One region of the Eggerthella lenta DSM 2243 genome, then DNA from elsewhere that is predicted to be linked to it. Evidence: predicted binding sites of a transcription regulator. Region 1 holds the regulator's gene; each other region holds the start of a gene.
The links. The regulator LexA, encoded in region 1, represses DNA repair genes until DNA is damaged. The targets are predictions, from matches to a motif close to CNAACANNTGTTNG.
Positions count from the first base shown of each region.

Region 2: the regulator LexA is predicted to act here: its motif matches at 1,672-1,685, upstream of ruvC (crossover junction endodeoxyribonuclease RuvC).
Region 3: the regulator LexA is predicted to act here: its motif matches at 1,745-1,758, upstream of ELEN_RS12830 (replication-associated recombination protein A).

Region 1 covers NC_013204.1:1,907,771-1,911,041, forward strand. The annotation lists gene ELEN_RS08050 (ATP-binding cassette domain-containing protein) at 1-261, opposite strand, end outside; gene ELEN_RS08055 (hypothetical protein) at 655-921, opposite strand; gene lexA (transcriptional repressor LexA) at 1,046-1,684, shown strand; gene hflX (GTPase HflX) at 1,918-3,228, opposite strand.
Region 2 covers NC_013204.1:1,178,134-1,181,404, reverse strand. The annotation lists gene ruvB (Holliday junction branch migration DNA helicase RuvB) at 1-401, opposite strand, end outside; gene ruvA (Holliday junction branch migration protein RuvA) at 449-1,042, opposite strand; gene ruvC (crossover junction endodeoxyribonuclease RuvC) at 1,039-1,617, opposite strand; gene ELEN_RS04840 (helix-turn-helix transcriptional regulator) at 1,758-2,699, opposite strand; gene ELEN_RS04835 (amidohydrolase family protein) at 2,977-3,271, shown strand, end outside.
Region 3 covers NC_013204.1:2,991,740-2,995,010, forward strand. The annotation lists gene ELEN_RS12825 (hypothetical protein) at 1-280, opposite strand, end outside; gene ELEN_RS12830 (replication-associated recombination protein A) at 386-1,726, opposite strand; gene ELEN_RS12835 (helix-turn-helix domain-containing protein) at 2,263-2,505, shown strand; partial or broken gene ELEN_RS16570 (helix-turn-helix domain-containing protein) at 2,510-2,602, shown strand; gene ELEN_RS16575 (nucleotidyl cyclase domain-containing protein) at 2,703-3,271, opposite strand, start outside.

The DNA of each region.
Region 1 (3,271 bases):
GTAGTCGCAGGCGAACTCCTCGAGCGTCTCCGGAGGCGTCGCGGTCGATTGCCGGCACACCGCGCCGCGCACGCGGGGCGTCACGGCGCCTTGATCGGGTGCCAGGGTGCCGCAGATGCAGTGCACGAGCGTGCTCTTGCCAGCGCCGTTCGGCCCGACGATGCCCGTCCAGCCGCTCGCAAACGCGAGCGAGACGTCGTCGAGCGCAGGCTGGTCGGCGCCTTCGTAGGTATGGGAAAGATGATGGGCGGTAACGAACATGGCGACCTCCGTTTAAGAGGCGCACGGGTGGCTCTGCTCAGCGTTCGGCGATGCCGATGAAGGAAGGCCGCACGGATCGGAAGAGGAAGAAACGCGAGGCGAAGTCGAGAACGATGACGAAAGCGCACCCGATGCGGCTGATTAATGAATGCAAGGGGTGAAAAAGGGCTTTCGTTATCGCTTCATGTTCCGTTTCTCCTTCGCGAAGCGCCCGTCCGCATGAGGATGCGTCGGCGCGGCATGATTGGCTGCTCGCCCGAGTCTAGCACGCCGCAAGCGGCGCGTAAACCCCCGAACGGACGCGCCTCCGGGGTGGCGGAGGCGCTACGCAGCCGCAGAAACGCAGCATCTGCGGGTTATGGAACGGCCGCGCGGGGCCGGGAAAGGTCTCGGCTAGAACCCTGCGAACAGGCTGGCGAGTGCGAGCGCCGCGAACACGCATCCGCCGACGACCGCCTGCCAGCGCTGCACGCGGCCGAACGCCACGCCTTGCGCCGAACCCGTGCGCACGGCCGAAACGATGGAGGCGCCGTCGCGATCGGGCAGAACCGCATGCTGGGGGAACGCTATGATGCGGGCGCGTCGAGCAGGCGCCGAATCGAGCTTCGGTTGAAGGGCCGACGTTCCCTCGACGGGGCAGTTCATCTCAAAATTCTTCATTTTGTGGCCTCCTGCTCTTGCGTAGAACCTTTGTTCGCGTATATAATAGGTCGAACAAAGGTTCATGTCAATAGAAATTTCATACATTTGTTCGATAGGCGTAGAGGCGACGAAAGGATTACCTATGGCCGAGAAAGTGACGAAGCGCCAGCAAGCGGTGCTCGACTGCATCGAGGAGTGCATTCGGGAGAAGGGATACGGCCCGACCGTGCGCGAGGTCTGCCAGAGCCTCGGCCTCTCCTCCCCCTCCACCGTGCACGTGCACTTGAAGGCGCTCGAGGAGAAGGGCCTCATCAAGCGCGATCCGCTCAAGTCGCGCTCCATCGCCCTCACCTACCAGCTCGAAGACGCCGCGCTGGCCACCAACGTGGTGCAGCCCAGCTTCAGCAACATCGTGAACGTGCCCCTCGTGGGCAACGTGGCCGCCGGCTCCCCCATCCTCGCCGAGGAGAACATCACCGACACCCTGTCGCTTCCCACCGAGATCGTGGGCGACGCCCCGTCGTTCTTGCTCTCCGTGCGCGGCGAGAGCATGATCGAGGCGGGCATCAACGACGGCGACTACGTCGTGGTCAAGGAGCAGCCCGTGGCGAACAACGGCGACATCGTCGTGGCCATCATCGACGACGGGGCCACGGTGAAGCGCTTCTTCAAGGAAAGCGACCATATCCGCTTGCAGCCGGAGAACTCCACGATGGATCCCATCATCACCACCGACTGCGCCATCGCCGGCAAGGTGGTCGCGGTCTTCCGCCGCCTGTAGCGGCGAACCGCACGCTGGTCGTCAGCTTGATCGAACCGCGAAGCCCTGCCGCAATCCGACCGCTTCGGCAAGGCTTTTCCGGCTTTTCCGAACGTGCCGCTGCGCCGGTTCCCGCTTTCGCCGTCCGATAAGGCGCCGCCGCAGACCGGCCGCAAGAACGAAACGCCTACCCTGCGACGAAGCGAGCCGCCCCGGGTCGATGCCCGGGGCGGCTCGCTTACCTTAGAGTTACTCTAACCGACCGTGTAAGGACGGAACATGCTCGCGAACGAAGGAGCCGCCAGCATGACGATGCGCGTGCCCTGCTCCTCATGGGTTTCCGACAGGATGTGGCATCTTTCGTGCGCCACCGACACGAGGTCGCCGCGGTTGTAGGGAATCAGCACGTCGAGATGCTCGTCTTGCGCCGAGGCGACGCGGGCAACGTGCTCCACGAGCTCGCCTACGCCCTCCCCCGTCGCCGCCGATACGAACTGAGCCTGCGGATGGCGCGCTTTAAGGGCGCCGAGGCGCTCCTCGCCGAGCAGGTCGCACTTGTTGAACACGAGCACGCGCGACAGGTCCTGCGCGTGTATCTGCCCGAGCACGTCCTCGACGGCCGCGATCTGCGCCTCGTACTCGTCCGACGAGGCATCCACCACGTGCAGCACGAGGTCGGCGCCCGTGATTTCGTCGAGCGTCGATTTGAACGCCTCGATGAGCGTGGTCGGAAGCTTCTGGATGAACCCGACCGTGTCGGTGACGGTGATCTCGCGGCCCTCGGGAAGCTCGAACTTGCGCGTGGTGGAGTCGAGCGTGGCGAACAGCTTGTCGTACGCCAGCACGTCCGCATTCGTCAGCCGGTTGAGCAGGCTCGACTTGCCGGCGTTCGTGTAGCCGGCCAGCGCCACCTTGAACATGCCGCTTTCGTAACGGCTTTCGCGCTGGACGGCGCGCACCTCGGCCAGATGCTTGAGCTCGCGCTTGATGGACGTGATGCGCTTGCGCACCATGCGGCGGTCGACCTCGAGCTGGCTCTCGCCTTCGCCGAAGCGCGATCCCACGCCGCCGCCCATGCGGTTGGAGGCCAGGTGGGCCCACATGCCGCGCAAGCGCGGCAGCAGGTACTCGTTCTGGGCGAGCCGCACCTGCAGCCGGCCCTCCTTGCTGGTGGCGTGCAGGGCGAAGATGTCGAGGATGAGCGCCGTACGGTCGATGACCTTCACGTCGCGGCCCATCGCCTTCTCGAGGTTCGCCTGCTGGGAGGGCGTCAGCTCGTCGTCGAACACGACGAGGTCGGCCGCGTGGGCGCGCGCAAGCTCGGCCACTTCTTCGGCCTTGCCCGTGCCCACGAACGTACGCGGATTGGGCGCGTCGAGCTTCTGCGTGGTGGTGGCCACCGCGTCGGCGCCTGCCGTATCCACGAGGCGCTCGAGCTCGGCGAGCGACGATGCCAGCGGCCACGTGGAGCCGGGGCGATCCACACCGACGAGCACGGCGCGCTCGCGGCGCTCTTCGGAGATCGGGGTCATGCCCCGCGTGATGACTGATTCGAATTCCGTCATGGATCCAACCTTTCGATGCAGAGACGAGCACGCCGGCATCGGC
Region 2 (3,271 bases), 730 kb from region 1:
TCGCCCTCTTCGAGGTTCGTGAGGATGGCCGCGAGGTCGCCCGTGCGCTCGATGGCGGGGCCGCTCGTCGTCTTGAGGTTCGCGTCCAGCTCGTTGGCCACGACGGCCGCGAGCGTGGTCTTGCCGAGGCCCGGGGGGCCCGAGAACAGGATGTGGTCCACCACGTCGCCGCGCGCCTGCGCCGCCTCGATGAGGATGGCGAGCGATTCCTTGATCTTCGTCTGGCCCAGGTAGTCGCCCAGGCGCTTGGGGCGCAGGCTGCGGTCGAGCGCGAGGTCGTCCTCGGTGAGCGTGGGCGTCACCGCGCGCGAGCGCGCGTCGGCCGGCGGCGCGTCGCCGCGCCCCGCCCCCGCGTCCGCCTCGAACACGAGCCCTTCTATTTCAATGCCGTTGTCAGCCATAGCCGCCTATCCGTCCCGACGGCGCGCGCGGCGCCGCCCGGCTTCGCCTAGTTCGTTCCCAGTCGCTTCAGCGCATATTGTAGCAGCACGCTTTCGGCCGCGCCCTCGGGAGCGCCCTTGAGCGCGACGTCGGCCTCCTCGGACGTGAAGCCCATCGACAGCAGCGCCTCCCGCGTGCCCGCGAGGTTCGCCGCCGACGCGACCACGGGCGCCGCCTCATCGAACAGGCCCGCAAGGCCCTCGTCGAACGAGCCCTTCAGCTCGAGGATGATGCGCGACGCCGTCTTCTTGCCCACGCCGGGGATGCGCTGCACCGCGGCCACGTCCTGCGCCTGCACGGCGGCCACGAGGCCCGCGGGCGAGAACGCCGACAGCGCGGCGAGCGCCACCTTCGGCCCCACACCGCCCACGCCGATAAGCCGCTCGAACAGCGCTTTCTCTTCCAGCGTGAGGAAGCCGAACAGCGCGAGGCCGTCGTCGCGCACCTGGAGGAACGTGTGCACCTCCACGGCGGCGCCCGCCTCGGGCAGCTTCGACAGGCCGGCCTGGGACATGCCCACGGCGTAGCCGATGCCGTTCACCTCGATGTAGGCGGTCGTGGCGGTCTTCGCGGCCAGCACCCCTTTGAGAAACGCGATCATAGCCTGTCCTTTCCAGCGGAAGCATCGCACGCGGGAACGCCGCGATCGGGAACGTCGTAGGCCGCGCACGCCGCGCCCGTGCGGCGCGCGAAGCCCTCGTGGGTGGTATAGCAGATGGCGGCCGCCAGCGCGTCGGCGGCGTGGTCGGGGCGCGGGATGTCCTCGAGCGCAAGCAGCTGGCGCACCATGTACTGCACCTGGTCCTTCTCGGCCGAGCCCGTGCCCACCACCGCCAGCTTGATCTGGCTGGGCGAAAACTCCAGCACCTCGAGGTCGCGCTCGGCGCACGCCACGAGCGCGGCGCCGCGCGCCTGCCCCGTGGCGAACGCGCTCTGCACGTTCACGCCGAACCACACCGTCTCGATGCCCACGCACGCCGGCTCGAACCGCGCGATCACCGCGGCCATCTGCTCGTGTATCTTCCGCAGGCGCTGGGCCAGCGGCAGATCCTTCGCCGTGGACACGCAGCCGTACGCCGTGCACGCGAGGCGCGGCCCGCGCTGCTCCACGATGCCCCAGCCCGTGTTGGCCAGACCGGGGTCGATCCCTAGGATGGTTCGTTCGGTGCGTGCCATCGATTCCTTCTCGTCGTCGCGCTCGCCGCGTCCGCGGCGGGCGCGTTTCGGTTGCAAACGTTTGTTCGTTGACATCCTAGCACAAAGCCCGGGAGTCAACCCTTGGAAGGCGCGCTTTTTCACAGCCTCGTCAGAGGCCGTTACCCGCCCGTTCGCGCGGAACGCGCGTCGACGCGATGGTCGAGGGAGTCGGTCAGCTCGCGCTCGAGGAACTCGGCCAGATCGGCGCGGCCCTTGATGCCGAGCTTCGCGTAGATGTTGTGCGCGTGCGTCTTCACCGTGCCCACCGAGATGAACGCCTGCGAGCTGATCTGCTGGTTGCTCATACCGTCGGCGAGCATTTCCAGCATCTCCTCCTCGCGCTTGGTGAGGTCGTAGCGCTTCGCGACGAAGGGCACCGCCGTCGGGGCCGACGCCTCGCGGCGCTTGCGGACGTACGCCTGCAGGTAGAGGCAGGCGAACACGAGGTTGACGCCGCCCGACAGCTCCACGAACACGTTGCGCGGGCTTCCCCACCCCGCCGCGAACGACCCGATCGACCAGGCAAGATAGCCCACCGAGCAGAACGCGAACGACGCGACCAGCGCCGCGACCGCCCGCGCGCCGAGCACCCCGTTCGCGCCGCGGCCGTCGCGCAGCCCCTTCACGCCGATGCCCATGATGTAGAGCTGCAGCACGCCGATGCACAGGTTCTCGGCGAACTCCTCCACCGTCGCCTCCGCTAGCGAGCCCGCCACCGCCAGGTACGTGCAGCACAGGATCCACAGCGCCCCTTCGCGCAGCGCCGGCGGCCGGTCGAAGATGAACCCCGCGATGAACCGGAACGTCAGCAGGATGCCGAGATGGAGGTACCCGTAGACGAACGGAGACGCCCCGGGAGCGGCGCTGAACACCGACTGGAACTCGGGCACGAAGTCGAACAGGTACATGAGCATGATGTCGGCCGTGCTCAAGCCGAACAGGACGGCGAGCCACAGATGAAGGGCGTTCTTGCGCCGCACGAACAGAACGGCGAACGCGACGCAGAGAGCCGTGTTCGCCATCGTCATCGCCATATCGTAGAAAAACAGTAGGTAGACCACTACACCGCCTTTCCCCTCCGCCGCCGATTATACCATGCGCCGTTGGGCCGCCGGTGTGCGCTCCCCTCAGCGGCATCGGTAAGACGCGGCGCTCACCTGCGCCTACGCACGGGGATAGAGAAATATCCACCCCGGTTTCGCCCCGTATCGATCTTGGCGTTGATTGCCCGCCGCGCCGCGGGGCCGTAAGGTCGGGCGAGGCGACGCCGCGCGAGGGAGCCGGCGCGCCGCACCAGGGAACCATCGAACCGGGAAACCAGGGAAGGAAGGGATCGCGATGAATCACAGCGAGAACCAGAAGACGGGGCGCGGACGAGGACGCGGAGGCGCCCGGGTCGCAGGAGCGCCTCTCACGCGCCGCACGTTCGTGGCGGGCGCGACCGTGCTGGCAGCCGGGGCGCTGCTGGGCGGCCCGCTGGGCTGCAGCGCGCCGGGGCAGGACGGCGCGACGGCGCAGGCGGCCGGGGATGCTGCCGACCTCGTGTTCAAGAACGGGCACGTGCAGACGCTCGTGCGCGAAGGCGATGCGGCCGAGGCGGTGGCCGTGCGCGAAGGATCCATCGTGTACGTGG
Region 3 (3,271 bases), 1.1 Mb from region 1:
CGAGAATCTGATCGACGCGCATGATCTCGAGGTTGGCGGCATCGACCGTCAGCGACACACGCTCCACCAGCGGATCCACCTTCGCCGCGACGGGCTCGAGCGACGCCGTGATACGCTCCACGCTTGCCAGCGTAGGCTCGACCTGCCTCTGCAGATCGTCGACCGTCTTGCGTGTCTTGCGCACGGTCATGACAAGCTCGATGACGAGCCACACCAGCACCGCGCCCACGATCACATAGACCACCGGCAACGCTATGCTGAGAATTTCGCTGATATCCACCGTATGCCTCCTGTTTCCGAAGCCATTACTATAGCACGAGCACCTTGGATGATATACAGGCCGAGGTCAACTTTTCACCCTGCTTCCACAGGAGTAGACAATCGGTTACCTTCCGCGCGACGTGGGGTTTTCTCCGGAATCCAGACGGTCTCGCGCGAACGTGTCGCTGCGGTAGGCCTCCCAACCGCGATCGCTCGACCGGTAGAAGCAGCCGCGCTCCAAACCGTCGGGCAGGTAGCGCTGGCTCACCCAGCCGCTGGGGTAGCTGTGCGGATACTTGTACTCGCCGTAGTTCTCGGATCCGGGGCGGTGCCGATCGCGCAGATGGTCGGGCACGTTGCGAGACGGCCCGTTGCGCACCTCGTTCAGCGCGGCATCGATGCCCGCCTCCGCCGCGTTGCTCTTGGGCGCGAGCGCCAGGTAGATGGCAGCCTGCGCCAGGTTGATGCGGCACTCGGGATAGCCGATGACCTCGGCCGACTTGAACGCGGCCTCAGCGATGAGCAGCGCCTGCGGATCGGCGTTGCCGATATCCTCCGACGCAGCGATGAACATGCGGCGCGCGATGAACTTCGGGTCTTCTCCCCCATCGATCATGCGGGCGAGCCAGTACAGCGCGGCATCGGGGTCGCTGCCGCGCATGGACTTGATGAACGCCGAGATGACGTCGTAGTGCATGTCCTTGTTCTTGTCGTAGGGCAGCGAGCGATGCGGCGTGGCCGCGCGCACGTTGTCCTCGGTGATCTTCGCGGGCTTCTTCGAGGTGCCGGGCTGCACCATACCAGCGGCAAGCTCCAACGTGGTGAGCGCCGCGCGCCCGTCGCCGCCCGCCAGCAGCACGATGGCGTCGCGCGCTTTGGCATCCAACCGATAGCGGCCGCCCAGGCCGCGCTCGTCGGCCAGCGCACGCTCCACGAGGCTGACGATCTCCTCGTCGGACAGCCCGTGCAGCTCCACCACGCGCGAGCGGCTGATCAGCGCCGAGTTAACCTCGAAGAAGGGGTTCTCCGTTGTGGCTCCCACCAGCACCAGCACGCGATCCTCCACGGCGTGCAGCAGCGCGTCCTGCTGGCTGCGGTTGAAGCGGTGGATCTCGTCGACGAACAGGATGGTGCGCAAACCGAACGCCGACAGGCGCTTGTCGGCGGCATCGATTTCGCGGCGCAGATCCGAAACCGTGCCGCCGATGGCCGACACCTCCACGAACGTAGCCTTCGTCGTCTCGGCGATGACGTGCGCGAGCGAGGTCTTGCCCGTGCCCGCCGGGCCGAACAGGATGACCGAGCTCAACTGGTCCTGCTCGATGGCGTTGCGCAGCCACGAGCCGGGGCCCACCGCCTCGTCCTGGCCGACCACTTCTTCAAGCGTGCGCGGACGCATGCGCACTGCCAAGGGCGCCACTTCCGACTTCCGCTCGTTTTCCATTTCGGTAAATAAGGTATCCATGCCATATATCGTATCATGCGAACGCTTGTTTGCCTAGCGGACGTTGCATTGTAGGCCGAAAAACTCGGAATCGCGCCCGAAAACGAGGCCTTCGGGCGACAACGCGCTCCCGTCCTCGCATTCCGTCGCTCGATCCGCAGCCGCTCGGCATGTAGAAGACCGGGTTGTGTAATCGGCGAAACAACCGGATGTCAAGTCTTTATTTTAACGATGCTACCCATATACTCAAAAGCAGGTCCTGCCCTCGAAGCCATACTTTGCGATGGACCGATGCTGATACATGAGGGAGCTCAAGATCGCGCGTGAAATGGGGATTCGTGTCCGTTGACACGAAAGCCAGGAAGCGGGCTGCGAGCACCCACCTTTTAAGGTGGGTTCATCCTTCTGGCCGGGGGTAGGGCTTTTTCCACGCTCGTAAACGGCATGTTCCTCTGCGGTTATCCGCGCACTTCAAGCAAGGGCTTCTCTTTTCGCAATCCGCATCGTCATAGGGCGAGCCCGATTGTCCGCTTTTGGGTTCCATAGAACTCAATTGCGTGTTTGACACCGGATACCCTGATTGCATGTCACAGGAAACGAGAACATTCGTCGGCAACCGAATCCGAGAACTGCGTAAAAGCCAGAAGCTCTCGCAGCAGAAGCTTGCGCTGATGGTGAACGTCGAGCGCTCTTACCTGGCAAAAATCGAAGGCGGGAAGCGAAACCCGAGCCTCGAATGCATAGAGAAGATTTCCAAGGGTCTCGGCCTTTCCTTGGAAGAATTCTTCAAAGGGTTGTAGCCTTTTGACCCGAGCAACCAGGATACTCCTCGGACAGCGCGTCCGGGCGCTTCGCGAGGAGAGCAATCTGACGCAGGAGCAGCTTGCGCTCATGACGGGCGTAGGACGGTCGTACCTCGCAAGGTGGAGGCGGGCAACCGCAACGCCACCATCGACTTCATGGAGAAGGTCGCGCTCGGCTTGGGCGTGACGCTGGGTCAGCTGTTCGAGGGCTTGTAGGCTTCCTTTCCCATGGACGCAAGCGCATCTTCGACATCGACGTAGGACGCGAGCGCCACCGCACCTCCCGCGGCCTCGTCTTCTGCAAAAGCGCCTGAAACTCGCACCCGTGCGGGAACGCCGCCGCGATTCACACACACGGTTCCGGCGAAGCCTCGCTCGCCCGCCTCGCGAGCCTCCTTGGCCAACGCACCGACGGCTCGACGCCCCTCCTCGTCGTCGCCCGTCACCAAACTGTAGCAAGCATTGGATTCGAGAGTTGTGAAAGCTTCATCCAACCTATGACGAGCGAACCCGATGCCCAGCAGCTCCATGAGCGTGCCTTCCTGCGCGACATCTCGCGCCTTCGCCCTTTCGCGCTCGTCGAAGCGGTCGCCGCGAGCACGTCGAGAAGGCGCTACGTCCGACGTGCTCCTGTTCTGGTAGAAACGGCGCTTATCGCGGTACATCGCCTCGTCTGCATCGAACAACGTTCTATCGATCTCACTCGATCGCGGCGTCCATTGCGCGCCGATAGCCACCTCGCACGACGGAACTTCGTCGAACG